Regions from separate parts of the Serratia sp. FDAARGOS_506 genome, predicted to be linked through region 2. Evidence: riboswitches for the same ligand, from Rfam matches in the RefSeq annotation. Region 2 holds a riboswitch; each other region holds the start of a gene.
What was found. A riboswitch is a leader RNA that binds a small molecule or an ion and turns the genes downstream of it on or off. The one in region 2 is predicted to bind thiamine pyrophosphate.

Region 1 (9,975 bases), 1.5 Mb from region 2:
GCCTTCGATCAACCGCAGCAGCTCGGCCGTCGCCGCGCGCCAGTCCGGTGCCTGGGTGATGGCGCTGACCACCGCCACGCTGCCGACGCCGCACGCCAGCACCGCCGGTACGCGATCGATGCTGATCCCGCCGATCGCCACCGTCGGGTAATCCGCCAGGCCGGCGATGTGGCGTTTCAATTCCGCCAGCCCCTGCGGCGCCGAAGGCATGTCTTTGGTTTGGGTGGGGAAGATGTGCCCCAGCGCGATGTAGGACGGTTTTACCGCCAGCGCGCGCGCCAGTTCGGCGTCATCATGGGTGGACACGCCCAGTCGCAGCCCGGCGCGGTGAATGGCCGCCAGATCGGTGGTATCGAGATCTTCCTGGCCCAGATGCACGCCGTAGGCGCCGTGCTTGATCGCCAGACGCCAGTAGTCGTTGATGAACAGCCGTGCCTGATAACGCTGGCCCAGTGCGATGGCGGCGGCGATATCTTCTTCGACCTGTTCGTCCGGCAGATCTTTGATGCGCAACTGGATCGTGGTAACGCCGGCCTCCAGCAGGCGAGCGATCCATTCCACGCTGTCGACGACCGGGTAGAGCCCCAGTTTGTGGGGCGTGGCTGGGAAGGGGGTTGTGATATCAGTCATTGCTTGTCTCCTCTTGCAGCGTGCCGGCGCTGTGATACAGCTCGCTGCCACGGGCGCGGAACTCGGCGGACATTTTCTCCATGCCGCTCAGCTGCACCTCGATCGGTTTGGCGGCCTCCTGGGCGGCGGCGTAGTCGCGCACCTCCTGCGAAATCTTCATCGAGCAGAATTTCGGCCCGCACATCGAGCAGAAGTGGGCGACCTTGCCGGATTCCTGCGGCAGGGTTTCGTCGTGATAGGCGCGCGCGGTGGCCGGATCGAGCGCCAGATTGAACTGATCTTCCCAGCGGAATTCGAAACGTGCCTTGGACATGGCGTTATCGCGGATCTGCGCGCCCGGATGGCCTTTGGCCAGATCGGCGGCGTGAGCGGCGATCTTGTAGGTGATCAGGCCCTGTTTGACGTCTTCTTTGTTCGGCAGGCCGAGGTGCTCTTTCGGTGTGACGTAACACAGCATGGCGCAGCCGAACCAGCCGATCATCGCCGCGCCAATGCCGGAAGTGAAATGGTCATAGCCCGGCGCGATATCGGTGGTCAGCGGGCCGAGGGTGTAGAACGGCGCTTCGTGGCAGTGTTCCAGCTCTTCGGTCATGTTGCGGCGGATCATCTGCATCGGCACGTGGCCCGGGCCTTCAATCATCACCTGCACGTCGTATTCCCAGGCGATCTTGGTCAGCTCGCCCAGCGTATGCAGCTCGGCGAACTGGGCTTCGTCGTTGGCGTCCTGAATCGAGCCGGGGCGCAGGCCGTCGCCGAGCGACAGCGAAACGTCGTAGGCGGCGCAGATCTCGCAGATTTCACGGAAATGCTGATAGAGGAAGTTTTCCTGATGGTGCGACAGACACCATTTGGCCATGATCGAGCCACCGCGCGACACAATGCCGGTCAGGCGTTTGGCGGTCATAGGTACGTAGCGCAGCAGTACGCCGGCGTGGATGGTGAAGTAGTCGACCCCTTGCTCCGCCTGTTCCAGCAGCGTATCGCGGAACATCTCCCAGGTGAGGTTTTCCGCCACGCCGTTGACCTTCTCCAGTGCCTGGTAGATCGGCACGGTGCCGATGGGCACCGGGCTGTTGCGCAGGATCCACTCGCGGGTTTCGTGAATATAGCGGCCGGTGGAGAGATCCATCACGGTGTCCGCGCCCCAGCGGGTGGACCACACTAGCTTCTCCACCTCTTCTTCGATCGATGACGTGACCGCCGAGTTGCCGATATTGGCGTTCACCTTCACCAGGAAGTTACGGCCAATGATCATCGGCTCCGTCTCAGGATGGTTGATGTTGGCGGGAATGATGGCGCGGCCGGCGGCCACTTCCTGACGCACGAACTCCGGCGTGATGTTGTCCGGCAGGTTGGCACCCCAGCTCTGGCCCGGATGCTGGTGGCGCAGCACCTCGCCGCGAATGCGCTCGCGCCCCATGTTTTCACGGATGGCGATGAACTCCATCTCCGGGGTGACGATACCGGCGCGGGCATAGTGCAGTTGGGTCACGCACTTACCTGGCAGCGCCCTGCGCGGCAGTGGCAGATGTTCAAAGCGCAGGTGATCCAGCCCCTCGTCCGCCAGCCGCTGTTGGGTAAAGCCGGAGCTGGCGCCGTTTAGGGGGGCGGTATCGCCGCGCGCGTCGATCCAGCCGGCGCGCAGCTTGGCCAGGCCGGCGTGCACATCGAGCTTGGCCTGCGGATCGCCGTAGGGGCCGGCGGTATCATACACCGGGATCGCCTCGTTGGGTTCATACTGCGGGCTATCTTTACTGCCGCCGACCAGGGTCGGGCTGAGCTGAATTTCGCGCATCGGCACCTGGATATCGCTGCGCGAGCCTTGTAGGTAGATGCGGCGCGAGTTCGGGAAAGCCGTGCCTTGCAGGGTGTCGATAAACTGCTGAGCGGCTTCGCGTTGCGCCTTACGGGCGCGCGGTGGATTAACGTTAGACATAGCAAGTTCCTACCAGTGTGTTGGGTTGGGAAAGTTGCTTGTCTGGAGCTCGGAGGGAGTAATGATGGTGGCCGATAAGGCAGGGCGCCCGCAAGGGGAAGGCCATGCCTGTGGCGATAGATTACTCTTGTTCCCTTCGCGGGTATTAACCCGATCAGGTTCCGCGGATCCCGAATTAACGGTCTCAGCCTGGCTGATTCGATGAACAAATCAGGCGCTAGGCACTCCGACAAGATGCCCCCCAGTATAGGAGGGATAAGAAAAAAAACTATAAAATTTTAACGCGCCGGATCCAGCGCCTGGTCCGGCAGCGGCTGCTGCGCGGCTTCCGCTTCCAGTTGGATCAGCTTATCTTCCAGCGCGAAGCGCGCCGCCAGCGTTTCGCCGATATCCGACAAGGCCTGATGAAACTCCAGACAAACCTCCTGATCGATATCCACTTCGGTATAGCGATCGTGGAACGCCATGATCTGTTCGGTATTGGCCCACAGCTTGGGATAGATGTTCACCGCCAGCGACATTTTCGGACTGGCTGCGCCTTCCACTTGTTTGATAATTCTGTCATAGATATGAAAATGCCCTGCGGAGAGGTAATCCACCAGGTTGTGGCAAAAGTTCTCCAGCGCTTTTTCATTCAGCGGCGTATGCTTTTCTTTATTCGGTTTGAGGCCTACCAGCGTGCAGTAGGCGACCAGCAACTGTTTGCGGGCCTGAAGCCATTGATCAACTAATTCATTACTACCGCCAACGCGCTGAGTCAGCCTTTCCAAACGGTTGAGCATGTTTGACTCCGTGTAAGTAATAAAAGTAACCGGTAAGTTATTAAAATGTAACAAAGCCGATTCGTAGAGTGCCAGTGAAGCTGAGGTTGTGCAACAACGATATGGAACTTGCATTAACGGGCAATGAAAACGGCTGGTGGATCGTCAGCCATGAAAGCAAACTTTGGTTACCGAACGGTGAATTGCCGTCGGGGACGGCCGCCGCCCTCGGGCTGCGGGGCCATATGGCGCGCACCATCGGTGAATGGGAGGGCGCGCCGGTCTGGCTGGTACGCCAGGCGATGCCGCGGGAGATGGGATCGGTGCGTCAGCTGTTGGATCAGGATCGCGGTCTGTTCCAGCTTGCCGGGCGCGGCGTGCAGCTGGCGGATTTCTATCGCTCCCATCGCTATTGCGGCTACTGTGGCCATGAGATGCACCTCAGCCGCACCGAAAGCGCTTGCCTGTGCGGCCACTGCAAAGAGCGGTACTATCCGCAGATTGCGCCTTGCGTGATCGTCGCCATTCGGCGCGACGATCAGATCCTGCTGGCGCAACACGTGCGCCATCGCGGCGGCATTCATACGGTGCTGGCCGGCTTCGTCGAAGTGGGCGAAACGCTGGAGCAGGCGGTGGCGCGCGAAGTGATGGAAGAGAGCAATATTGAAATCAAGAACCTGCGCTACGTTACTTCACAACCCTGGCCGTTCCCGCACTCGCTGATGATGGCCTTTATGGCCGATTACCATCAGGGCGACATTCGTCACGATCCCAAGGAGCTGCTCAACGCCGGCTGGTACCGTTACGACCAACTGCCGCTGTTGCCGCCGCCCGGCACCGTGGCGCGCCGGTTGATTGAGGACACCGTGGCGCTGTGCCGGGCAGAATAATGTACAATGGCCGGCAGATTATTAAGGGAGCCCCATAAATGACTGAGTTGAAGAACGATCGCTACCTGCGCGCGCTGTTGCGCCAGCCGGTGGATGTGACCCCCGTATGGATGATGCGCCAGGCCGGTCGTTATTTACCGGAGTACAAGGCGACCCGCGCCCAGGCCGGTGATTTCATGTCGCTGTGCAAGAACGCCGAGCTGGCCTGCGAGGTCACGCTGCAGCCGCTGCGCCGCTATGCGCTGGATGCCGCCATCCTGTTCTCCGACATTCTCACCATTCCCGACGCCATGGGGCTCGGCCTGTACTTTGAAGCCGGCGAAGGCCCGCGTTTCAGCTCCCCCGTCACCTGCCGCGCCGACGTCGACAAGCTGCCGGTGTTCGATCCGGAAGTGGAATTAGGCTATGTGATGAACGCGGTGCGCACCATTCGCCGCGAGTTGAAGGGCGAAGTGCCGCTGATCGGCTTCTCCGGCAGCCCGTGGACACTGGCGACTTATATGGTCGAAGGCGGCAGCAGCAAGGCCTTCACCAAGCTGAAAAAGATGATGTATGCCGAGCCGGCCACGCTGCATCTGTTGCTGGACAAGCTGGCGGACAGCGTGATCCTGTACCTCAATGCCCAGATCAAGGCCGGCGCGCAGTCGGTGATGGTGTTCGACACCTGGGGCGGGGTGCTGACCGGGCGCGATTATCGCGAGTTCTCTTTGCACTACATGCACAAGATCGTCGACGGCCTGCTGCGTGAAAACGATGGCCGCCGCGTGCCGGTGACGCTGTTCACCAAAGGCGGCGGGCAGTGGCTGGAAGCGATGGCCGCCACCGGCTGCGATGCGCTGGGGCTGGATTGGACTACCGACATCGCGGACGCACGTCGGCGGGTGGGCGACAAAGTGGCGCTGCAGGGCAATATGGATCCGTCGATGCTTTATGCCTCCCCGGCGCGCATCGCGGAAGAAGTGGAGACCATTCTGGCCGGTTTCGGCCACGGCAACGGCCATGTGTTCAACCTGGGCCACGGCATCCATCAGGATGTGCCGCCGGAGCACGCCGGCGCCTTCGTCGAGGCGGTACACACGCACTCGGCGAAATACCACCGTTAAGGATCCGATGTGACCGATATGGCGGCCCTGCGCGCCGAACAGCTGCGGCGAGCGGCTGAAGTCATTCGCTACGACGATCTGCCGGCCGAACCGCCGGCCTTCATCGCCGGCGCCGACGTGGGCTTCGAGCAAGAGGGGGCGGTGACGCGCGCCGCCATCGCCATCCTGCGCTATCCGTCGCTGGAGCTGGTGGAATACCAGGTGGCCCGCATCGCCACCGTCATGCCCTACATTCCGGGCTTCCTGTCGTTTCGCGAATACCCGGCGCTGTTGGCCGCCTGGGCGCAGCTGCAGCGGAAACCGGGGCTGATCTTCGTCGATGGGCATGGCATTTCGCATCCGCGGCGCCTCGGCGTCGCCAGCCATTTCGGCCTGCTGGTCGATGTGCCGACCATCGGCGTGGCCAAGAAGCGTCTGTGCGGCAAATTTGCGCCGCTGGACGCCGCCGTCGGCGCGTTGGCGCCGTTGGAAGATAAGGGTGAACAGCTGGGCTGGGTGTGGCGAAGCAAGGCGCGTTGCAACCCGCTGTTCATCTCTACCGGTCACCGCGTGGGCGCCGACAGTGCGCTGGCGTGGGTGCAGCACTGTATGGCGGGCTACCGTTTGCCGGAGCCGACCCGCTGGGCTGACGCCATCGCATCGCGTCGTCCGGCGTTTCAGCGGTGGTTGCAGCAGCATCCGGAGGTGTCGCCATGAGCGATTTCGGGTACACTGCGCCGCAGATAACGCGTAAGAGAGTAAAGCATGCTACGTAACCCGATTCATTTACGCCTGGAACGGCTCGAGGCCTGGCAACATTTGACCTTTATGGCCAGTTTGTGCGAGCGTATGTACCCGAATTACCAGATGTTCTGCAAACAGACCGAGTTCGGCGATCCGGCGGTTTATCGCCGCATTCTGGATTTGGTGTGGGAAACGCTGGTGGTTAAGGATGCCAAGGTCAACTTCGACAGCCAGCTCGAGAAGTTGGAAGAGGCGATTCCGTCGGCGGAAGATTACGATCTTTACGGCGTTTACCCGGCAATTGATGCCTGTATCGCATTAGGGGAACTGATCCATTCGCGGCTCGGCGGGGAGACGCTGGAGCACGCCATCGCCATCAGCGAAACATCGATTCGCACCGTGGCGATGTTGGAAATGACCCAAGCCGGTAAGGAAATGACCGACGAAGAGTTGGAAAGTTTGCCTGCGGTAGAGGAAGAATGGGACATTCAATGGGAAATTTTCCGCCTGTTGGACGCCTGTGAAGAGCGCGATATAGACCTGATCAAGGGGCTGCGATCCGACCTGCGAGAGGCCGGTGTCAGCAACATCGGGATAAATTTAGCGCAATAAGGCAACAAAACGTGATTTAACGCCTGATTTGTCATGCCTTAAGGCTTCACATCCGCACCCTGTCTGGTCTACATTTGGGGGGCGTAAAAAAAGTGGCTATCGGTGCGTGTATGCAGGAGAGTGCTGTCAATCGGCATATCCGTCGCACTCGATGCTTTGCAAACGATAAACACACTGTAAGGATAACTTATGAACAAGACTCAACTGATTGATGTAATCGCGGACAAGGCTGACCTTTCCAAAGCACAAGCTAAACTGGCTCTGGAATCCACCCTGGCTGCTATTACTGAGTCTCTGAAAGAAGGTGATGCAGTACAATTGGTTGGCTTCGGTACTTTCAAAGTAAACCATCGTAGCGAGCGCACTGGCCGCAACCCGCAGACTGGCAAAGAAATCAAAATCGCAGCAGCCAACGTGCCTGCGTTCGTTTCTGGCAAAGCACTGAAAGACGCTGTTAAATAAGACCGCGCCTCGGTGAAAAGATTAAACAGAGGGGCGATGGCGCCCCTTTTGTTTACTCGTCGGGCGCTCATGGCCGTTGGCATCGCCGTCGGCCTGAGCGCCTGCAGTTCCCATTCCGATATTCCCAGCTTTACCGCCAGCGGCTTCGTGGCCGATCAGGGCGTGATACGCCTGTGGCGTAAAGACGATGAGCAACAGCGCCCGCAGGTGCTGGTCAGCGTCTACAGCCCTTATCGCGGTCCGGGCACCATCACCACGTTGTACACCTATCAGGGCGATGTGCTGCGCCAAATCAAACGCAACGACGCCGACGGCGATCGAGACTCTATTCAACTGCGCTTTGCCGACGACGGCACGGTGAGCTTTATGCAGCGCCAGCTGGCGACACGCCGCGAACCGCTGACCAGCGATGAAATCGCCCTGTATCAATATCAGGCGCGGCGGATCCTCGAAGTGAGCAATGCGCTGCGCGCCGGCAAGGTGAAATTGCTGCAGGGGCGTTGGATGCAGGGGGAAGTGCAAACCTGCGACGGTCAACGCATGAAACCGGGGCTGGATGCTGCCGCCATCGTCTGGATCGAAAAGCGTGCTCGCAGCAGCAGCCGGCCGGTGAGCATCGCCTGGCTGGAAGCACCCGAAGGCAGCGAACTGCTGCTGGTGGCGAACGACGACTTCTGCAGCTGGGAACCGAAAGAAGACCAGCTATAAAAAAGGCCCCGCGCAGCGGAGCCTCTTGCCATGAACTTCCACGGTCAAATCACTTGCCGCGCACAATCGCGCGATAACCGATATCTTTGCGGCAGAAGCTGCCCGGCCACTGAATGCCTTCGGCCAGCTGGTAGGCGCGTTGCTGCGCCTGTGCCACGGTGTCGCCCAGCGCCGTTACGCACAGCACGCGGCCGCCGCTGGTGACGACGTCATTGCCCTGCAGGTTTGTCCCGGCATGGAAGACCTTGCCGTCGGCGCTTTCCCGCTGCGGCAATCCCTGGATAATTTCGCCGTTGCGATAGTCGCCCGGATAACCGCCGGCCGCCAGCACTACGCCGAGCGCAGGGCGTTCGTCCCAGTCGGAGCTTTTCTCGTTCAGGCGGCCTTCCGCACCCGCCAGGCACAGTTCCACCAGATCGGAACGCAGGCGCAGCATGATTGGTTGGGTTTCGGGATCGCCAAAACGACAGTTGAATTCGATCACCTTCGGCTGGCCATCGGCGGCGATCATCAGGCCGGCGTACAGGAAGCCGACGTAGGTATTGCCTTCCGCCGCCATGCCGCGCACCGTCGGCCAGATCACCTGGTCCATGGCGCGCTGGTGGATTTCGTCGGTCACAACAGGCGCCGGGGAGTAGGCACCCATGCCGCCGGTGTTCGGGCCGGTGTCGCCGTCGCCGACGCGTTTGTGGTCCTGGCTGGTCGCCATCGGCACCACGTTCTCGCCGTCGACCATCACGATGAAGCTCGCTTCTTCGCCGTCGAGGAACTCTTCCACCACGATGCGATGACCGGCGTCACCGAAGGCGTTGCCGGCCAGCATGTCACGCACTGCCGCTTCGGCCTCCTGCAGCGTCATCGCGACGATCACGCCTTTACCGGCCGCCAGGCCATCGGCCTTGATGACGATCGGCGCGCCTTTGCGGCGCACATAGGCCAGCGCCGGCTCCACCTCGGTGAAGTTTTCATATTCGGCGGTCGGGATGCGGTGGCGCGCCAGGAAATCCTTGGTGAAGGCTTTAGAGCCTTCGAGCTGCGCGGCGGCCTGTGTGGGGCCGAAGATCTTCAGGCCGGCGGCCTGGAAGGCGTCGACCACGCCGATCACCAGCGGCGCTTCCGGCCCGACGATGGTCAGACCGATGTCATGGCTCTGGGCGAAAGCGACCAGGGCAGGGATATCGGTGGCGGCGATCGCCACGTTTTCCAGATTGGCTTCCAACGCGGTGCCGGCATTGCCCGGCGCTACGTACACTTTGTCCGCCAGCGGAGACTGGGCGGCTTTCCAGGCCAGCGCGTGTTCGCGCCCGCCGTTGCCGATAATCAAAATGTTCATCAGGGGCTCCACGAATGGCGTGCGCCGGAGCGCACGCGGCAAAAGGAATTAATGGCGGAAGTGACGCATGTCGGTGAAGATCATCGCGATGCCGTGCTCGTTGGCGGCTGCGATCACTTCGTCGTCGCGGATAGAGCCGCCCGGCTGGATCACGCAGGTGATGCCGACTGCCGCTGCGGCATCGATGCCGTCGCGGAACGGGAAGAAGGCGTCGGAGGCCATGGCGGACCCTTTCACTTCCAGCCCTTCGTCGCTTGCTTTGATGCCGGCGATCTTGGCGGAGTAAACGCGGCTCATCTGGCCGGCACCTATGCCGATGGTCATGTTGTCACGTGCATAAACGATGGCGTTGGATTTCACGAACTTGGCCACTTTCCAGCAGAACAGCGCGTCGCGCAGTTCCTGTTCGGTCGGCTGGCGCTCGGATACCACGCGCAGATCGGCGGCGGTCACCATGCCCAGATCGCGATCCTGCACCAGCAGGCCGCCGTTGACGCGCTTGAAGTCCAGCCCCGCCACGCGTTGCTGCCACTGGCCGCAGGCCAGCACGCGCACGTTCTGTTTGGCAGCCAGCAGGGAGCGCGCTTCCTGGGTGACGTTTGGCGCGATGATCACTTCCACGAACTGGCGGCTGATGATCGCCTGCGCGGTGGCGGCGTCCAGCTCGCGGTTAAAGGCGATGATGCCGCCAAAGGCGGAGGTCGGGTCGGTTTGATAAGCGCGCTCGTAGGCGGTCAGGATATCGTCGCCGATCGCCACGCCGCAAGGGTTGGCGTGCTTGACGATCACGCAGGCCGGCTCGGCGAACTCTTTCACG
Region 2 (9,975 bases):
TGTACATCACCGCCGGCACCCGGCCTTCGATCGTCGATCGCCTCAGCGAATTGACCGGCTGGCCGGCCGTCGACGGTTTCAAAGAGGGCGAGCCGCCGGCGGAAGAGATCGGCGTGGCGGTGATCGACTGCGGCGGCACCCTGCGCTGCGGCCTGTACCCGAAACGCCGTATTCCGACGGTCAACATCCACGCCACCGGCCAGTCCGGCCCACTGGCGCAGTTTATCCTCGAAGACATCTATGTCTCCGGCGTGCGCGACCACAACATCAGCCGAATCGAAGCGGCAGATAGCCAACCTGCCGCCACCGTTGCAGCGCCCCCCAAGGCGCGCGACTACGACACCAGCAAGAAGATCACCGAGCAAAGCGACGGGCTACTGGCGAAGGTCGGCATGGGCATGGGATCGGTGGTGGCGGTGTTCTTCCAGGCCGGGCGCGACACCATCGACACCGTGCTGAAGACCATCCTGCCGTTTATGGCGTTCGTCTCGGCCTTGATCGGCATCATCATGGCCTCCGGCCTCGGGGACTTTATCGCTCACGGCCTGACGCCGCTCGCCAACAGCCCGATCGGCCTGGTGACGCTGGCGCTGATCTGCTCATTCCCGCTGCTGTCGCCGTTCCTCGGCCCCGGCGCGGTCATCGCCCAGGTGATCGGCGTGCTGGTCGGGGTGCAGATCGGCCTCGGCCATATTCCGCCGCAGCTGGCGCTGCCTGCGCTGTTCGCCATCAACGCGCAGGCTGCCTGCGACTTCATTCCGGTCGGCCTGTCGCTGGCGGAAGCCAAGCAGGACACCGTGCGAGTCGGCGTGCCCTCGGTGCTGGTCGGCCGCTTCCTGACCGGCGCGCCGACGGTGTTGATCGCCTGGGCCGCCTCGGCCTTCATTTATCAATAAGCTGATTTCCAGGGAGACGTTTATGCACACCATTTTTCACACCACCATCACGCAGATCGGTGGCTGCGCCCGCGACGCGTTGCTGGACAACATGCTGATCACCTTCCGTGAAGGCGCGCCGGCGGATATCGAAGAATTCTGCTTCATCCACCGCCACGGCGCGACCGCCGGTGAGCTGCAGGTCGGCGGCGTGATGGAGCTGGCGCAGCGGCGCTACGCCATCACCGCCGTCGGCAGCGTCGCCACGCAGAATCTGCGTGAGCTGGGCCACATCACCGTACGCTTCGACGGCGAAGCCGAAGCCGAATTCCCCGGCTCGATCCACGTTTCCGGCCCGACGCCGACCGATATCCCGTTGGGCAGCACGCTGTCATTTATCGCATAAGGAGTAGACCATGTCTGAAGTAGCTGTAGTGATTGGCGGCGGCCAAACGTTAGGCGCCTTTTTGTCCCACGGGCTGGCCCAGGCCGGTTATCGGGTGGCGGTGGCCGATCTGAACGCCGACAACGCCAATCAGGTGGCACAGCAGATCAACGAAGCGTTTGGCGCAGGCAGCGCCTGTGGTTTTCAGGCCGACGCCACCGACGAACAGAGCGTGATCGCGCTGGCGGCGGCGGTTGACCGGGCATTCGGCCAGGCCAACCTGCTGGTGTACAGCGCCGGCATCGCCAAGGCGGCGCCGATCACCGATTTCCCGCTGGGCGACTTCGATCGCTCGCTGCAGGTGAACCTGGTGGGTTATTTCCTCTGCGCCCGCGAGTTCTCACGCCTGATGATCCGCGACAGCATCGCCGGGCGCATCATTCAGATCAACTCCAAGTCCGGCAAGGTCGGCAGCAAGCACAACTCCGGCTACAGCGCCGCCAAGTTCGGCGGCGTGGGGCTGACGCAGTCGCTGGCGCTCGATCTGGCGGAGTACGGCATTACCGTGCATTCGCTGATGCTCGGCAACCTGCTGAAGTCGCCGATGTTCCAGTCGCTGCTGCCGCAGTACGCGCAAAAACTGGGCATCACACCGGACCAGGTGGAGCAGTACTACATCGACAAAGTGCCGCTCAAGCGCGGCTGCGACTACCAGGATGTGCTGAACACCCTGCTGTTCTACGCCAGCGACAAGGCCTCTTACTGCACCGGCCAATCGATCAACATCACCGGCGGCCAGGTGATGTTCTGACGCCATCGACGCCCCCTTCCACGGAAGGGGGCCTAAGGAGAACCCCATGACTCAAGCTCTGATCGCCTTCGCACTGCTGGCCTGGCTGCTGCAAATCGCCTTCGGCTGGTGGCAACTGCAGCGCTTCAACCACGCCTTCGATGGCCTGTGCCGGCTGGGCGCCGTCGGCGTCGGCCGTTCCGGCGGCCGTTTCCGCCCGCGAGTGGTGCTGGCGCTGGCCTTCGACGCCGATCGGCGGGTGTGCGGCAGCCTGTTGCTGCGCGGCCTGACCATTTTCGCCCGGCCCCGCCCGCTGCCTCGATTGCACGGTATGCATCAGCGGGATTTACGCCCGGATGTGATCTTCCCCGAGGATCGCGCATGCCAGTCTGCACTATCGTTAGCGATTGAACCCAAATCGTGATATTTTCACATTAAAAGACATTACCTTTCATAGTGAATTATTCAGCGAGGGGAAATGCCCAACTCTTGTGAACGGGAATCGCGATGAAACCAAAGCAGCGGCAGGCCGCTATCCTTGAATATCTGCAGCGGCATGGCAAAACGGCAGTGGACGCCCTGGCCGAGCATTTCTCCACTACCGGCACCACCATCCGCAAGGATCTCACCCTGCTGGAAGAAGAAGGCGAGGTGATCCGCACCTACGGCGGCGTGGTGCTCAGCCGCGACGACGGCGATCAGCCGATCGACCGTAAAACCCATATCAACACCGAGAAAAAACGCCGTATCGCCAGCGCCGCCGTGGCGCTGATCGCCGACGGCGACTCGCTGATCTTCGACGCCGGCAGCACGGTGCTGCAAATGGTGCCGCATCTGGCGCAGTTCAATAACATCACGGTGATGACCAACAGCCTGACCATCGTCAACGCGCTGGTGGAACTGGACAACGATCAGACCATCCTGATGCCCGGCGGCACCTACCGCAAAAAATCGGCCTCGTTCCACGGCAGCCTGGCCGAATCGGCGTTTCAGCAGTTCAGCTTCGACAAACTGTTTATCGGCGCGGACGGCGTCGATCTCAACGCCGGCGTAACCACCTTCAACGAAGTGCACAACGTCAGCAAAGCGATGTGCGAAGCCGCCGGCCGCATTATTCTGTTGGTAGACTCCTCGAAATTCGGCCGCAAGAGCCCGAACGTGGTGTGCGAACTCAGCGCTGTCGACACGCTGATCACCGACCGAGACATCAACCCCGATTACCTCGCCGCCCTGCAGGCGAAAGGCATCAATATCCTTCTGGTAGGAGACCCCGATGAGTAACGCCAACGCCCTGCTCGCCTTCGCCCGCGAAACGCTGGAGATCGAGCTGACCGAAGCGCAACGCCTGCTGGCGCGCCTGGACGACAACTTCGTCTGCGCCTGCGAACTGCTGCTGAACTGCCGTGGCAAAGCGGTGATTTCCGGCATCGGCAAATCCGGCCATATCGGCAAGAAGATCGCCGCGTCGCTGGCCAGCACCGGCACGCCGTCGTTCTTCGTGCATCCGGCGGAAGCGCTGCACGGCGATCTCGGTATGATCGGCGCCGACGACGTGGTGGTGTTCATCTCCTACTCCGGCCGCGCCAAAGAGCTGGATCTGATCCTGCCGCTGCTGGCGGAGAACGGCATTCCGGTGATCGCCATCACCGGCGGCAAAGAGTCGCCTTTGGCGCAGGCCGCGGCCTGCGTGCTGGATATCGGCGTCGAGCGCGAAGCCTGCCCGATGGGGCTGGCGCCGACCTCCAGCGCGGTCAACACCCTGATGATGGGTGATGCCCTGGCGATGGCGCTGATGCGCCAGCGCGGTTTCAACGCGGAAGACTTCGCCCGCTCGCATCCGGGCGGCAGCCTGGGGGCGCGCCTGCTGAACCGCGTGCATCACCTGATGCGCACCGGCGATCGCCTGCCGCGCGTGAGCGAAAGCGCCAACGTGATGGAAGCGATGCTGGAGCTGAGCCGCACCGGGCTCGGGTTAGTAGCGGTCTGCGACGCGCAGCAGCGGGTGGTGGGGGTGTTTACCGACGGCGACCTGCGCCGCTGGCTGGTGAAGGGCAACAGCCTGCAGGATCCGCTCAGCCCGGCGATCACCCGCCCCGGCTATCGGCTGCCGGAGCAGTGGCGCGCCGGCGAGGCGCTGGAAGCGCTGCACGAACAGCACATCAGCGCGGCCCCGGTGGTCGATATGGACGGCGTGCTGGTGGGGGCGCTCAATCTGCACGATCTGCATCAGGCCGGTATCGGCTGATCAACGTCGGGGGCGCCATCACCGGCGCCCCCGGTCAGATCATTTCCAGTCGGGATTGTTCTCGAACTGCTGCTTCAGCAGCGCCTTCATGTCTTCATCCGGCTTGCCGAGCCACTGGTACTTGGCGTATTTCTTCGGATGATCGACGGCTTCCGGCCGATCTTCCACTTCCACTCGCACGCCCCAGGCCTGGGATTTGTCCGCGCTGAACGCCACGATCAAAAAGTTGTTGCCGCAGTCGTGCGGCTTGCACAGGTTGCCGACCTGATACTCTTTGCCCTTCCAACGCAGATTCTGCGCCGGCGTAGAGGTGCCGACGCCCTTGCGCGCCCAGCCCGGCATCCGCGCCTGGCCTTTCACCATGTTTTGCCAACTGGCCTGGTACCCCGGCTGCTGAATCAAATCCGATGTGGTGACGATCTGCTGGGCAAAGCTGCCCGCGCTGAAGCTGAGCAGTGCGCCGAAGAGGGCGCAACGCAGCGCCTGGTGTCCCGTCATAGTCCTTCTCCCTAGGTTAAATCAGGTTTCGCCCGTCAAACCGGGCCTGAACTAGTCAGACCACGGTTGCGGCAAAAAGTTGACTCACCACCAGGCGTGAAAGTGGTGCACCGGCCCGATGCCGTGCCCCACCTCCAGCGTGTCCGCCTGTTGCAGCGCTTGTTGCAGGTAGTCCTTGGCGGCGGCCACCGTAGCCGCCCAGTCGGCATGACGCGGGCGCAGCGCCGCCAGCGCGGCCGAGAGCGTGCAACCGGTGCCATGGGTGTGGCGGGTGGCGACGCGCGGCGCGGTAAAGCGCTGCTCGCCTTCTGCGGTAAACAGCCAATCCGGGCTCTCGCTTTCGCTCAGGTGGCCACCCTTCATCAGCACCGCCCGGCAGCCCATCGCCAGCAGCGCCCGCCCCTGCTCGCGCATCTGCGCTTCATCTTCCGCCGGCGCGCACGCCAGCAGCGCCGCCGCTTCCGGCAGGTTCGGCGTAATGATCGACACCAGCGGCAACAGCTCGCGCCGAATAGACGCCACCGCCTCCGGCGCCAGCAACGGATCGCCGCTTTTCGCCAGCATCACGGTGTCCAGCACCACGAATTCCGGCCGGTAATGGCGCAGCCGTTCGGCCACCGCCTGCACGATGTCGGCGTTGGCCAACATGCCGATCTTGACGCTGTCGATGCGCACATCGCTGAACACCGAGTCCAGCTGCGCGGCGACGAACGCCGGATCGATGTAATACACCGACTGCACGCCGCGGGTATTCTGCGCCACCAGCGCGGTGATCACCGAAGTGCCGTAGGCGCCGAGCGCCGAGAAGGCCTTCAAATCAGCCTGAATGCCGGCGCCGCCGCTGGGATCGGTGCCAGCAATGGTCAGCGCGTTAATGCGTTTCATCACAGATCCTCCCCGCGCAGCTGATACAGGGCGTCGAGGAACGCCGGCGTAAAACTGCCCGGCCCTCCGGCCTGTCTGGCCGCGAGGCCGCCGCAGTGGGACATCACCCGGCAGGCGGTCGCCACGTTGTCCAGGCGGTCGCCCGGTAGGGCGCAAAACGCCGCCACTACCGCCGACAGCGCGCAGCCGGTGCCCACCACCCGCGTCATCAGCGGGGAACCGCCTTCGATCGCCCAATCGCGTTGGCCGTCGGTGACGTAATCCACCGCGCCGGTGACCGCCACCACCGCGCCGCTGCGCTGCGCCAGCTCACGGGCGGCGGGCAATGCCACCAGCGAATCGTCGCCGCTGTCCACCCCGCGGCCGCTGGCCAGCAACCCGCTGAGCGCCATGATTTCCGAGGCATTGCCGCGTATCGCCGCCGGTTTCTCGTCCAGCAGCTGTTTAGCAAAGGCGGTGCGGTAGGAGAGCGCGCCGACCGCCACCGGATCCAGCGTCCAGGGCTTGCCGGCCTGATTGGCGGCGGCCACCGCCGCCCGCATCGATTCGGCGCGCAGCGCATTGAGGGTACCGACGTTGATCAGCAGGCCATCGGCCAGCGCGCTGAACTGCGCCGCCTCTTGCGGCTCCACCACCATCGCCGGGGAGGCGCCGAGCGCCAATAGCACGTTGGCGGTCAGCGATTGCACCACTTCGTTGGTCAGGCAGTGGATCAGCGGAGGCCGCTGTTGGAATTGGGTCAGACAGGCCGCGGCGCGCGCGCCGGGTAGTGCATCAGGTCGAGCGATCATATTCCTCCCAACCGGCGTTCAAGAAGGCGGCGCCGGCTGGGCGGCCGTGACTTCCCTACGCTGGCATTATCCAGATCAGGTAATACGGGTATTTCTCAGCCTTCACGCAGAAGGGCACCCCGAGTCATGAAAATCAATAGGTTGTGATCAACGTTGCGTTAATCCCTGCAGGGGATCATGCCAGCGGCGGCGCGGACAAACAAGCGAATAAATCGGCTCGCACCTAAGCGGTGCTTCCCTCTTTTCCCGCCAGATACAGGCTCAGCACGCCGGGCAGCTCCGCCAGCGTGAACGCCACGCTCTGCGGCGCTGTCTTGAAGATATGGTGCAGCGTACCGGCCACCAGGCTTTGCAACAGCCGGGTTTGCTGCAGGATCTCCGCTTCGGCGGTCTCGGGGCGGCGCAGCTGCAGCACGCGGGCGATCAGCGCCAGGAAGCTGGATTTTTCGTCCGGCAGGTTCATTTCCCGCATCACCGGCAGGTAGTCGGTGTGCTCGCGCAGGTACTGCGCATAGGGTGAAAACAGCCGCTGGATCACCGCTTCAGCGGAGAGGCGCCGCCACTCGTCGTCACTGGCCAACGCCATGTCGCGGATCAGCGCCTCGACCGACTCGGTATGCCGATCCGCCAGCGCTTTGATCACCGCGTGGCGATCGGGAAAGAAGTGATACATCGAGCCGATGGAGGTTTTGGCGTGCTTGGCGAGCCGCTGCATGCTGAGCGCCGCCAGCCCGTCCTGGGCCACGATCGCCGCCGCCGAATCCAGAATGGTTTGTACGCGTTGCCGCCCTCTTTCCTGCTGCGGCTCTCGCCCGGTGATGTGTTCGTCGATTTGCATATTCGTTTCTGCCCGCTGTCATCAACGCATTATACCCATTTGCCGCCGCGAAGGCAGGACGATACAAAAAACTAGATTAATTCCTCTAGTTTGGAGTAGAGTATTTATTCTAGTTTACCCTGATGCAAGCGTGGGGAAGACAAACAGTGACCTCACTCACTGAAAAAGAGTCATTTCATTCGGCCCGTCGCCCAAGCCAATCGCCAGAGAACGCCCTATGCCCGACAAAAAACTGCTTATCTTCTGCCTGACCGCGCTGTTGCTCACCGGGTGCTCGCCGGCACCGTCGATAGTGGTGTTCGGCGCTTCGTTCCCCGACTGGCTGTTTTGCCTATGCGGCGGCGTGGCGGGCATGGTGGCGATCCACCTGCTGCTGCGCACCCCGGAAAAACGCGCCTGGCTGGCGCCGCAGCTGCTGACGTATCCGGCGCTGACCGCGCTGATCGCCATGCTGATCTGGTTACTGGTTTTCCCCCACTGAGACTGACGCCATGACCCAACCACAAACCTCCAACAAGCGCAGACTGCTGGTGCTTGCCATCCTGGCGTTGACGTTCATCGTGGCCGCCGTCGTCGTCTGGCGGGTGGAAAACGCCCCCACTACCGACGATGCCTACGCCTATGCCGACACCATCGACGTGGTGCCGGAGGTGAACGGCCGCATCATCGAGATGCCAATCCGCGACAATCAGGAAGTGCGGCAAGGCGATCTGCTGTTCCGCATCGATCCACGCCCTTATCTGGATGCGCTGGCGGCAAGCGAGGCGCGCCTGATCACGCTGAATGAGCAGATCAAGCTGACGCAGCGCTCAGTCAACGCGCAGCAGTACAACGCCGAATCGATGAACGCCATCGTCAAACGCTCGCAGGCGCTGGTGGCGCAGGCGACCGACACCCTTAACCGCCGGCAGAAACTGCTCGGCAAGAACTACGTTTCGGCGGAAGAAGTGGAAACCGCCCGCACCTCCCAGCGCTCGGCGCAGGCGGAGCTGCAGGCCGCGTTGCTGCAGGCGAAACAGGCGGAAGCCGCCGTCAGCGGCGTCGAGGCCCTGGTCGCGCAGCGCGCCGAAGTGCAGGCCGACATCGCCATCGCCAAACTGAACCTGGAATTCACCGAGGTGAGAGCGCCGTTCGACGGCCGCATCGCCTCCCTGAAAACCACCGTCGGCCAATATGCCTCCAGCGCCAAACCGGTGTTCACCCTGATCGACACCCGCCGCTGGTACGTGATCGCCAACTTCCGCGAAACCGACCTGAAAGGCGTGCATCCCGGCGTGCCGGCCACGCTGTATCTGATGAGCGACGCCGGCCAGACATTCAGCGGCAAGGTGGAATCGATCAGTTACGGCGTGCAGCCCGACGACGGTGGCACCGTGCTGGGCGGCCTGCCCAACGTGTCGCGCAATATCAACTGGGTGCACGTTTCGCAGCGCTTCCCGGTCAAGATCGCAGTAGAAGCCCCCAACCCGGCGCTGTTCCGCGTGGGCGCTTCGGCGGTGGCGAAGCTGAACCTGCGCCATGAAGAGTAAAACGATGTCTCGCGGTTGGCTGCCTCAACTGATCGACGAGCTGCGCCCTTCTGACAGCCGCATCAACCTGGTGATCCGCGCCCTGCTCTCCAGCGCGATCGCCATCGTGATCTCGCAGACGCTGCAGGTGCCGTGGCTGGCGCTGTCGCTGATTGCTGTCTTCTTTATCACGCAGTCCAATATCGTGATCACCCGCGCGATCGGCATTCTGTTCTTCGTCAGCTCCACGCTGGCGATCGGCGCCGCCATCCTGGTGCTGAAGTTTACCTACGACTACCCGATGCTGCGCATCCTGCTCTCCAGCGCGCTGTTTTTCCTCAGCGTGTTCCTGATGCGGGTGACCAAGGTCGGGGTGCTGTTCTTCCTGATGGCGCTGGTGGTGATCTACACGCAAAGCTTTGTCGATCTCACCCCGCAGGCGGAAGTGGTGATACGGCTGGTGTTGTGGGTCTGGGTGGCGATCAACTACGCCATCTTGCTCACCCTGATCGTCAATACCCTGCTGCTGCCGGCTGAACCGCTGAAGCAGTTGAAAAGCCGGATGATCGCGGTGTTGGATGAAACTCGCGCTATGTTGGCCCAAGGCGACGAGACGCGCGATCTGAGCGCCATCTCGCAGCACGCCACCGAGCTGCATAAACTGCTGCGCTTTTCAGTGATGCGCAGCGATCGCTGCCGCGCCAACGAGCCCGGTTATCTGGCGCTGATCACCCTGGTGTTGCAGCTCAATATCCTGGCCTACCAGCTGCCGCCTGTTTTCGGCGCAGCCGCGCGTAAATTGGCGCAAGAGATAGACGCCGCCTGCCGCGCGCTGCAAACGGCGATAAGCCACGACAGCGCGCTGCGATTTTCCGTCGCGATCGCCGACAGCGACGATCCGCAGGTGCCGGCGCCGCTCAATGAAATGGCCGGCCTCCTGCAGGTCTACGCCAACCGTAGCGACTACGCCGACGCTCTGCAGGCCGCCCCACCGCCGAAAGTGCCCTTCTTTACCCCCGATGCCCTGACCAACCCGGTTTACATCCAGTTTTCGTTGAAAACGCTGCTGACCGTGCTGGTGGCCTACGTGTTTTATACCGCCGTCGATTGGTCCGGCATTCATACCATCATGCTGAGCTGCCTGATCGTGGCGCAGCCCA
Region 3 (9,975 bases), 530 kb from region 2:
ATGCATGGCGATAATAGGAAGAACGAGCAAAACAGGTCATGCAGCCACTGTATAAGAAAAACCTCGCCGGTTCATCCTGCGGGCATAAAAAAGCCCGCCGATAACCTCGACGGGCCTGGAAGGAATAGCCATTCAAGCCTGCGGCAGGCTCACTCCGCTGACGCGCGCTAACTGCGCCAGCAGCGCCGTTTGAAACGCCTCGTCGTGCACCGCGGCATGGGGATCGAACCGTTGCTGATGGTGCCAATAACCGCCGGTCGCCAGGGCCTGCGGCTCATCGCTGGTCACCAACCACACCTGCGTCACATGTCCCAACGCCAGATCGTCGGGCGCATCCGCGCCGCCCATTTTGGTCGGCACCCAGCCGGGATCGACCGCGCTGCTGATGACGCCGGGCCACAGGCGCGCCACGGCGGCGGCCAGCGCGGTGACGAACAGTTTGCTGTCCGAATAGGAACCGGCTGCGCCGCCGAGCCAGTCTACGCCGTTCAGTTCCGGCACGCCGTCAAAGTGCATGCTGCTGCTCAGGTAGACGATGCGCTTGGGGCGTTCGATCAGGGCCGTCAGCAGGTAAGGCGCAATCACGTTCACCGGCATCACCTGCGGCCCGGTAAACATACCGGCGTTGTGGATCACCGCGTCCGGGCGGCCGAGGCGATTGACCTGCTCGGCGAGCAGCCGGATCTGCTGCACATCGGACAGATCGCCGATCGCGGCCTGCGCGCCGCGATCCAGCAGATCGCGCACCGCGTCCAAACGGCCGGGCTCACGCGCATGCAAAATCACCTGATGCCCTTCGTCCAACAGCGTTTGCGCGGCGGCGCGGCCCAGCCCGTCTACCGAGCCGGTAATGAAAATGCGTGACATGCCACTCCTCCGTTTAGCGCCAGCCGAGCGCCGGCGCGACATGGGTTAAAATCGATTCGATGACGTGGGCGTTGTACTCCACGCCCAGCTGGTTAGGCACGGTCAGCAGCAGCGTATCCGCTTCGGCGATGGCCTCGTCCTGCGCCAGCTGTTTTATCAGCTCGTCCGGCTCGGCGGCATAGCTGCGGCCAAAGATCGCCCGGGTCTGCGCGTCGATATATCCCAGCTGATCGCCCTCCTTGCCACCGCCGCCGAAGTAGTTGCGATCCCGCTGATCCACCAGCGCGAAGATGCTGCGGCTCACGGAAACCCGCGGCTCGTGCGTATGGCCGGCCTCTTGCCAGGCGGCGCGGTAGGCGCGGATCTGCTTGGCCTGCTGAATGTGGAAAGGTTCGCCGGTCTCGTCGTTCTTGAGCGTCGAACTTTGCAGGTGCATGCCGAGCTTCGCCGCCCAGACGGCGGTGGCGTTCGAACCGGCACCCCACCAGATGCGGTCGCGCAGCCCGGCGGAAAACGGCTCCGGCCGCAGCAGCCCGGGCGGATTCGGGAACATCGGCTGCGGATTGGGTTCGGCGAACCCTTCACCGCGCAGCGCTTCCAGGAACACTTCGGTATGGCGGCGGGCCATGTCCGCGTCGCTCTCGCCGTCGGCCGGGGCATAGCCGAAATAGCGCCAGCCGTCGATCACCTGCTCCGGCGAGCCGCGGCTGATGCCGAGCTGCAGCCGCCCACCGGCGATCAGATCCGCCGCGCCGGCGTCTTCCACCATGTACAGCGGGTTTTCATAGCGCATGTCGATCACGCCGGTGCCGATTTCGATACGTTGGGTTTTGGCGCCGATGGCGGCCAACAGCGGGAACGGCGATCCCAGCTGGCGCGCAAAGTGGTGTACGCGAAAATAGGCGCCGTCCGCCCCCAGATCTTCGGCGGCGACCGCCAGATCGATGGACTGCAGCAGCGCATCCGCCGCGGAACGGGTGCCGGACTGGGCGGAAGGCGACCAGTGGCCGAACGAGAGAAAACCAATCTTTTTCATCGGGAATCGTCCTCAAAGGCAGAATCATCGGCCTACAGTGACAAAAAGCGCGCGCTCTGCGCCAGTAAAATCGCCCACGATCGCACTAAACGAACCGATTGCCGCCGCGCCGCCCGGCGATTGTAATCAAAAAACAAATGTCGTATAACAAGCAGCTCCGAGGGGTGTCCTGTTACGGGCTGAGATGGCGCAAGCCGAACCCTTTGAACCTGATCTGGGTCATGCCAGCGAAGGGACGGTTAGGTAACAACGCTCTCACCCGTTGCCTGTTCATACCCCAGCGTGCCCGGATCTCCACTGACTCAAGGAGGTCCCATGTCCATCACCACCCTGTTCGAAAACGGTCTTTACGGCCGGCTGCGCCAACATGCCGGCAGCCACTGGCAGGACTACGTCGAGCACCCGTTTCTGCAGCAGCTCGCCGCCGGCACCTTGCCCGAACGCGCTTTTCGCCGCTACCTGACCCAGGACTACCTGTTCCTGCTGCACTTCGCCCGCGCCTACGCGCTGCTGGTCAGCAAGCTGCGTACCCTGCCGGAGATGCGCGCCGCCACCGCCTCGCTTAACGGCATCGTCGCCGAACTGCCGCTGCACGTGGCCTACTGCGCCGAATGGGGGCTGAGCGAAGCGCAGATCGCCGCCCAGCCGGAAGCGGCGGAGACCATGAACTACACCCGTTACGTGCTGGATATCGGCCATGCCGGCGACGCCCTCGATCTGCTGGCCGGCCTGCTGCCCTGCGTGGCCGGCTATGCCGAAATTGGCCTGCGGCTGCTGCACGATCCCGCCACCAAGATGGAGGGCAATCCTTACGCCTCCTGGATCCGCAACTACGGCGACGAGGGCTATCTGGCCGGCGTGCGTGCCGCCATCGAGCTGCTCGAGACCGTCGGTCATCAGCGTGGCGCGCAAAGCCGCCTCACTGAGCTGGCGCAGATTTTCACCACCGCCACCCAGTTGGAATCGGCTTTTTGGCAGATGGGGCTGAACGCCTCATGACCTCCCCGCTTCTCCCGCCCGGCATTCAGGTGCGGGATCTCAGCCTGCGTTTCGGTCAGAAAATCGTCTTTGATCGGCTGAGCTTCGACATCGCCGGCGGCAGCTTCGTCGCCCTGCTCGGCGCCAGCGGCGCCGGCAAAACCAGTTTGCTGAAGATCATCGCCGGCCTGGAACGGGCCACCTCGGGCACGGTAGCCGGCAGCGACGGCCAGCCGATCGCCGGGCGCATCGCCTATATGGGGCAAAAAGATCTGCTCTACCCGTGGCTGACCATCGAAGAGAACGTCGCCCTCGGCTCGCGGCTGCGCGGCGAAACACCGGACCGGGCGTGGGCGGCACACCTGCTGGAGCGCGTGGGCCTGGCCGCGCATGGCCGCAGCCTGCCCGCCTCGCTGTCCGGCGGGATGCGCCAGCGCGCTGCCATCGCCCGCACGCTCTACGAACGCCAGCCGATCGTGCTGATGGACGAACCCTTTTCCGCGCTGGACGCCATTACCCGCGCCGAGATCCAGAGCCTGGCCGCCGAACTGCTGGCGCAAAACACCGTGCTGCTGATCACCCACGATCCGATGGAGGCCTGCCGCCTGAGCCACCGGCTGCTGGTGCTGTCGCCCTGGCCGCTGGGCCTCGACGACACCCACCGCATCAGCGGGCAACCGCCGCGCGCACCGGATGACGCCGACCTGCTGAAAAGCCAGGCCGAACTGCTCCAACAGCTGGTGAGGGCAGCGCAATGAATATCGCCAAAGAACGTGGGCTTACCCGCCTGCGGCGTGGGCTGACGGTGTTTGCCGGCCTGCTGCTGCTGTGGTGGTTGGCGGTGCAAAGCGGCATTCCGGCCTTTCTGCTGCCCACGCCGGGCGCGGTGGCGCAGGCGCTATGGGACGGGCGCAGCTATCTCGCCTGGCACACGCTGGTCACCGCTTCGGAAATCGTCAGCGGGCTGGCGCTGGGCGTACTGCTCGGCGCCGCGCTTGCGCTGTGCATGATCTTCTCGCCGCGCCTGCAGCGCTGGCTGATGCCGCTGGTGCTCACCAGCCAGGCGATACCGGTGTTCGCCCTGGCCCCGCTGCTGGTGCTGTGGTTCGGCTTCGGCATGAGCGCCAAGGTGGCGATGGCGGTACTGGTGATCTTCTTCCCGGTAGTGTCGGCCTTCTTCGACGGGCTGCGCCGGGTCAACAACGACTATCTCGATCTGGCGCGCACGATGCGCGCTTCGCGCTGGGCGCAGCTGCGGCACGTGCGGCTGATGGCTGCGCTGCCGGCCTTCGGTTCCGGCCTGCGCATGGCCGCCGCGGTCGCGCCGATCGGCGCCATCATCGGCGAATGGGTCGGCTCGGCCGAAGGGCTGGGCTACGTGATGCTTAACGCCAACGCGCGTATGCAGACCGACATCTGCTTCGCCGCGCTGTTTATTTTGGTGCTGATGACTGTGCTGCTGTGGACTGCGGTGGATGCGCTGCTGCGGCGCCTGATCGCCTGGGCGCCGGAAAACGACTGATGATTGCAACCATAACCAGGGATAAAGGAACGACCATGATCAAACAAACCGTTTGCGGGCTGCTGCTGGGCGCCGCCATCACCGGCCAGGCCGGCGCGGCCGAAAAGCTGACGCTGGTGCTCGACTGGTACATCAACCCCGATCACGCACCGATTATGGTGGCCGAGCAGATCGGCGCCTTCAAGGCCGAAGGGCTGGACGTCAAGATCGTGCCGCCGTCCGATCCGGCGCTGCCGCCGCGGCTGGTGGCCGCCAAACAGGCAGACCTCGCCATCACCTATCAACCGCAGCTGCACTTCTTCGCCGATCAGGGCCTGCCGCTGATGCGGGTCGGCACGCTGATCAACACACCGCTGAATACGGTGATCGCGCTGGATAAAAACATCACCTCACCGGCGGATCTCAAAGGCAAAACGGTGGGTTACTCGGTCAGCGGCATCGAACAAGCGACGCTGGCCACCATGGTCGAACACGAGCACCTCAAACCGCAGGACATCAAGCTCATCAACGTCAACTTCCAGCTGACCAGCGCCCTGCTGGCGGGCCAGGTCGATGCGGTGATCGGCGGCTACCGCAACATCGAAGCGCTGGAGCTGAAGCTGCAGGGTAAGACGCCGGTGGTGTTCAACGTCGAAGATTACGGCGTGCCGGCCTACGACGAACTGATCATCGTCGCCAACCGCGATGCGGTGAACGAGCCGAAAATCCGCAAATTCCTCGCCGCGCTGAAGAAAGGCAGCGACTACCTGCATGCGCACCCGCAGGACACCTGGCTGGCATTCGCCAAGGCGCACCCGGAGCTGAATACCGAGCTGAACAAGCAGGCGTGGCAAGCCAGCCTGCCGCTGTTCGCGCGCGATCCGGCGAAGCTGGATCGGGCCCGCTACCAGGCTTACGAACAGTTCCTGTTCGATAACAAGCTGATCAAGAAAATCACCCCGGTAGAACAGTACGCGGTGGAGCTGAACTGATCACGCCGAGGCGGCCGGCGGCGCCACCGTCACCTCGCCCTGGCCGCTGCGCTGCAAGGCCGCCTTCACCAACCCGTTGGCTTTGCAGCGCTCGATAAAATCGTTCACGTAGGCGGCGCCCTGCGTTTTTTGCCGCGGCACCGCCATCGCCTGGCGGATGGCGGTGAAATGTCCCTCCAGCACCCGGTAGCCGGGATGGGCGGCCGCAGCAGCCTGCAGTGGCTGGCGCACGCCGGCCGCTGCCTCCAGCCCGCGTTCGAAAAACAGCGCGATCGCCTCGGCGGAAGTTGCCGCCCGCACCAGCTGCGCCTGCTGCAGCGTGCGCGATAAAAACAGATCGTACGCCGCCCCCTGGCCGACCGCTATGCGCACCTCCGGCCTGTCGAGTTGCGCCACCTCAAAGTAAGGCGCGTCGTTCGCCACCAGATAAGTCCCCTCGATGATCACGTACGGCTCACTGAAGGCGATCTGCGCCGCGCGCACCGGCTCGATGGCCATAAACGCCAGGTTCCAGGCGCCGCTGTCCAGATCGGCGAACACCTTGCCCGCCGCGTCATAGGTGACCAGTTCGAGCGCCACGCCCAACTCCTGGGCCAGCGCGGCGGCCAGCTCCACCGAAGCGCCTTGCGGTTTGCCACCGGTCCCGGCCTGCGCCAGCACCGGATTGCCGTAGTTGATCGCCGCGCGCAACACGCCTTGCGGGGCCAGATCGTCGAGTACCGCGGCGGGAATCGTCTGCATATTTCCTCCTGAATGGCTGATGGGCGCACCGTCGTGGCGCTCATTAAGCGTAGAGCGAAACCTCCGACCAGCAAGCTTTCGCCGCCGAGGCCGCCGTCGGCGTGATTAACGTCACACTATTGTCATAAAAATGTACAATAGCCGCCGCTCGTCGGCCGTAGCGGGAGATCGCGCGTTGTTCCGCCGCCGGCAATAGGCTATACCCTTCACTTTTCGCGCTGCGGCACGCTCGGCGGCGCAAACCAGGGCAGCAACGGTTTTATTTCAATCAGACAAGGTTTGGCGGATGGTATTAGCAGTCGTTTCGTTTGTTCTCTTTTTGGCGTCAATTTTGATTTATCGCACCCGGGCCGCCGCCAACCGCTGGTGGTTCGCCATTTTGCTGACGCTGCTCGGCAGCTATCTGGTGCTGAACGTCATCCTGATCGCCAGCAACTACTTCACCGGCGACGGCATCACCGATGCGGTGATCTACACCGTCACCAGCAGCCTCAAAGGCGCGGGCATCAGCAAATACGTGCTGCCGTTTATCGGCCTGCTGGCGGCCTTGGGGCTCATCTTCGCAGTGCTGGCCCGCAGCCTGCTGCGCCGCAAGGCCAAAGGCAGCAGCGTGGCCTACAGCGTCGTCGCCGTACTGCTGGCGCTGTTTTCGGTCGGCACCACCCCGGCGTTTCAGGACATCTCGCTGCTGGTCAAGAGCCAGATCGTCGGCGATACCGCCGATTTCACCACCTACTACAAAGCGCCGAAAAAGACCGTACAGGGCAAGCGGCCGAACCTGGTGTACATCTATGCCGAGAGCCTGGAGCGCACCTACTTCGATACCGAGCTGTTTCCCGGCCTGGCCGACGAGCTGAACGCCCTGCGCGCAGACAGTATCGATTTCAGCAACACCCAGCAGTTGCCGGGCACCGGTTACACCATCGCCGGCATGGTCGCCTCGCAGTGCGGCATTCCGCTGTTCGCGCCCTTCGACGGCAACGCCTCCAGCGCGGTCTCCACCTTCTACCCGGAGAACGTCTGCCTGGGCGACGTGCTGAAGGCCGCCGGCTACAGCAACTATTTCTATCAGGGCGCCGAGCTGGCGTTCGCCGGTAAAGACACCTTCCTGAAATCCCACGGCTTCGACTACGTTTACGGCTTCAAAGAGCTGCGCGAACAGGTCGCCGATCCGAGCTACAAAAACGACTGGGGCTGGTACGACGACAGCGTGTTGGACGTGGTGTACGGCAAGTTCGTCGAGCTGTCCAAGCAGCGCCAACCCTTCTCGCTGTTTACCCTGACCGTCGACACCCATCACCCGGACGGCTTTATCTCCGCCGGCTGCAGCAAGAAAAGTTACGCCTGGCAGAATAAAGAAAACCGCTCGCTGAGCGCGGTGGCCTGCAGCCAGCAACACATCGCCGCGTTGATCGACAAGATCAAACGCTCGCCCTATTTCAGCAATACCGTGATCGTGGTGTCCTCCGATCATCTGGCGATGAACAACACCGCCTACGATATCCTGACCAAACAGAAGCGCCGCAATCTGTTCTTCATCATCGACGGCACCCGGCCGCTGGCGGAACAGCGCAACGAGAAGCGCAGCACGCTGGATAACGGCGCCACGGTGCTGGACGTGATGGGCGGCGACAACTACATCGGCCTTGGCCGCAGCAGCCTGTCGGCGCCGTCGCTGTCTACGGTGTTCCTGAACATCGAAGAGAAGATCAACGGCTGGAAACCGGCGGTGATCAACCAGTGGGGCCTGCCGAACCGCATCAGCGACTACAGCGTCGATACGCGCCAGCGCAGCTTCAGCTTCTCCGGTGTCACCTACAAGGTGCCGTTCATTCTGCGGGTGGGCGATAACCGCATCGAACCGATGTTCAACGTCTACCTTTCCACCCCGCTGCGCAAACAGCTGGCCGGGCTGGGCGCGGGGGAGAAATTCGTCTGGGTCGATAAATGCTACGAGATCGGCCGGGTCTGGGCGCCGCAGCTGGCGCTGAGCACCGACATCTGCGTGGCCTCCGGCACCCTGGCCTCACCGCCGCAGATCGTACAGGCCAGCGGCGAACGCTTCCGCGGCAAGGTGGGCTTTACCGCCCCGGCGGCCGACAGCGTCGCCGATTATCAAAACGCCGTCGCCCGCCTGCAGGTGGACGACGCGGCGATGAAGTACCGGGCGGACAGCATTGAGTTCATGCTGCCCGGCATGCCGGAACAGGTGAAGGCCATCACCGGCGTTTCCGGCGTCGAGGAGTGGGGCCGCTGGTCCGACGCCAACCTGGCGCCGGCAGTCGACATCGATTACGTCGATCCGCTGCCGCACACCTTCGATCTGGTGCTGCGCGCCCGCGCCTACGGCAATAACGTCGGCGAACCGATTTCGGTGCGCGTCGGCGACGAAGAGCGCTTCGTGTCGCTCGGCGAACAGGACAGCACCGTCACCCTGCGCTTCGACAACCCGCGCGGCGCGCAGAAGATCAGCATAACCCCGCCGGCCCCCACCGAGCCGAAAGAGAGCGCCAGCGGCGGTTTCACGCCGAAGAAGCTGGGCATCGGCCTGGTCTCGCTGAAGGTCGAGGCGGCCGACCCCGCCTCCTGATCCCCGCGCCCTCACGGGCACGGTATTTTCTTTGCCGCGCCCGTCATTTCGACCAAGCTTTTACGCCCTTCTTCGGCTAACCTGTGACGGTAAAACGCCGCAACCCCGCCACAGAGCCGGGACATCCAAGGAGAAAGTATGAGCTATGCCCCACCTCGCAGCGGCCTCAGCGCCGATCAGGCACTCGATCAACTGGAAGCCCTGTATGACGCCGCGGTAGACGCGCTGCGTCAGGCGGTCAGCGACTTTATCAGCCACGGCACGCTGCCGGATGCGCAGGCGCGCGCCGCCGGGCTGTTCGTGTATCCCGAACTGCGCGTCAGCTGGGACGGGCAGCAATCCGGCCCGAGCAAAACCCGCGCCTTCGGCCGCTTCACCCATCCCGGCAGCTACAGCACCACCGTGACCCGTCCACAGCTGTTCCGCCACTATCTGGCCGAACAGCTGGCGATGCTGGAGCACGATTACGCCGCCCATATCGAAGTGGCACCTTCGCAGCAGGAGATCCCGTTCCCTTACGTGATCGACGGCTCCAGCCTGGCGCTCGATCGCTCGATGAGCGCCGGCATCGCGCAGCATTTCCCCACCACCGAGCTGGCGCAGATCGGTGACGAAACCGCCGACGGCCTGTACCACACCACCGATAACCATTTCCCGCTGTCGCATTTCGATGCGCTGCGCGCGGATTTCTCGCTGGCGCGGCTGCGGCACTACACCGGTACGCCGGTGGAGCACTTCCAGCCGTTCGTGCTGTTCACCAACTACACCCGCTATGTAGATGAGTTCGTGCGCTGGGCCTGTGCCCAGATCGCCGATCCGGCCAGCCCGTACATCGCGCTCTCCAGCGCCGGCGGCACCTACATCACGCCGGAAACCAGCGCCCCCGAACAGGCGGTGTCCGATCTGGCGTGGAAAAACCACCAGATGCCGGCCTATCACCTGATTTCGCGCACTGGCCAGGGCATCACGCTGATCAACATCGGCGTCGGCCCGTCCAACGCCAAAACCATCTGCGATCACCTGGCGGTGCTGCGCCCGAGCGCCTGGCTGATGATCGGCCACTGCGGCGGCCTGCGCGAAAGCCAGTCGATCGGCGATTATGTGCTGGCCCACGCCTATCTGCGCGACGATCACGTGCTGGATGCGGTGCTGCCGCCGGATATCCCGATCCCGAGCATCGCCGAGGTGCAGCGCGCCCTGTACGACGCCACCAAGATGGTCAGCGGCATGCCCGGCGAAGAGGTCAAACAGCGCCTGCGCACCGGCACCG

Region 1: another riboswitch for thiamine pyrophosphate. It lies ahead of thiC (phosphomethylpyrimidine synthase ThiC); the one in region 2 lies ahead of thiM (hydroxyethylthiazole kinase).
Region 3: another riboswitch for thiamine pyrophosphate. It lies ahead of tenA (thiaminase II); the one in region 2 lies ahead of thiM (hydroxyethylthiazole kinase).

Annotation. Positions count from the first base shown of each region.
Region 1 is NZ_CP033831.1:1,783,442-1,793,416, forward strand. It holds gene thiE (thiamine phosphate synthase) at 1-630, opposite strand, end outside; gene thiC (phosphomethylpyrimidine synthase ThiC) at 623-2,566, opposite strand; TPP riboswitch at 2,681-2,805, opposite strand; gene EGY12_RS08680 (Rsd/AlgQ family anti-sigma factor) at 2,845-3,348, opposite strand; gene nudC (NAD(+) diphosphatase) at 3,450-4,217, shown strand; gene hemE (uroporphyrinogen decarboxylase) at 4,256-5,320, shown strand; gene nfi (deoxyribonuclease V) at 5,330-6,016, shown strand; gene EGY12_RS08700 (YjaG family protein) at 6,065-6,655, shown strand; gene hupA (nucleoid-associated protein HU-alpha) at 6,845-7,117, shown strand; gene EGY12_RS08710 (DUF1481 domain-containing protein) at 7,154-7,825, shown strand; gene purD (phosphoribosylamine--glycine ligase) at 7,875-9,158, opposite strand; gene purH (bifunctional phosphoribosylaminoimidazolecarboxamide formyltransferase/IMP cyclohydrolase) at 9,207-9,975, opposite strand, start outside.
Region 2 is NZ_CP033831.1:258,442-268,416, forward strand. It holds gene EGY12_RS01540 (PTS glucitol/sorbitol transporter subunit IIB) at 1-896, shown strand, start outside; gene srlB (PTS glucitol/sorbitol transporter subunit IIA) at 919-1,281, shown strand; gene srlD (sorbitol-6-phosphate dehydrogenase) at 1,292-2,071, shown strand; gene gutM (transcriptional regulator GutM) at 2,118-2,474, shown strand; gene EGY12_RS01560 (DNA-binding transcriptional repressor) at 2,558-3,331, shown strand; gene gutQ (arabinose-5-phosphate isomerase GutQ) at 3,324-4,295, shown strand; gene EGY12_RS01570 (inhibitor of vertebrate lysozyme family protein) at 4,335-4,793, opposite strand; gene thiD (bifunctional hydroxymethylpyrimidine kinase/phosphomethylpyrimidine kinase) at 4,878-5,678, opposite strand; gene thiM (hydroxyethylthiazole kinase) at 5,678-6,469, opposite strand; TPP riboswitch at 6,505-6,601, opposite strand; gene EGY12_RS01585 (TetR/AcrR family transcriptional regulator) at 6,693-7,307, opposite strand; gene EGY12_RS01590 (YtcA family lipoprotein) at 7,525-7,788, shown strand; gene mdtN (multidrug transporter subunit MdtN) at 7,799-8,836, shown strand; gene EGY12_RS01600 (FUSC family protein) at 8,841-9,975, shown strand, end outside.
Region 3 is NZ_CP033831.1:4,546,886-4,556,860, forward strand. It holds gene EGY12_RS22025 (GlxA family transcriptional regulator) at 1-6, opposite strand, end outside; gene EGY12_RS22030 (SDR family NAD(P)-dependent oxidoreductase) at 133-867, opposite strand; gene EGY12_RS22035 (LLM class flavin-dependent oxidoreductase) at 881-1,903, opposite strand; TPP riboswitch at 2,054-2,156, shown strand; gene tenA (thiaminase II) at 2,219-2,902, shown strand; gene EGY12_RS22045 (ABC transporter ATP-binding protein) at 2,899-3,639, shown strand; gene EGY12_RS22050 (ABC transporter permease) at 3,636-4,403, shown strand; gene EGY12_RS22055 (ABC transporter substrate-binding protein) at 4,439-5,374, shown strand; gene EGY12_RS22060 (transporter substrate-binding domain-containing protein) at 5,375-6,115, opposite strand; gene opgB (phosphatidylglycerol--membrane-oligosaccharide glycerophosphotransferase) at 6,402-8,705, shown strand; gene EGY12_RS22070 (AMP nucleosidase) at 8,844-9,975, shown strand, end outside.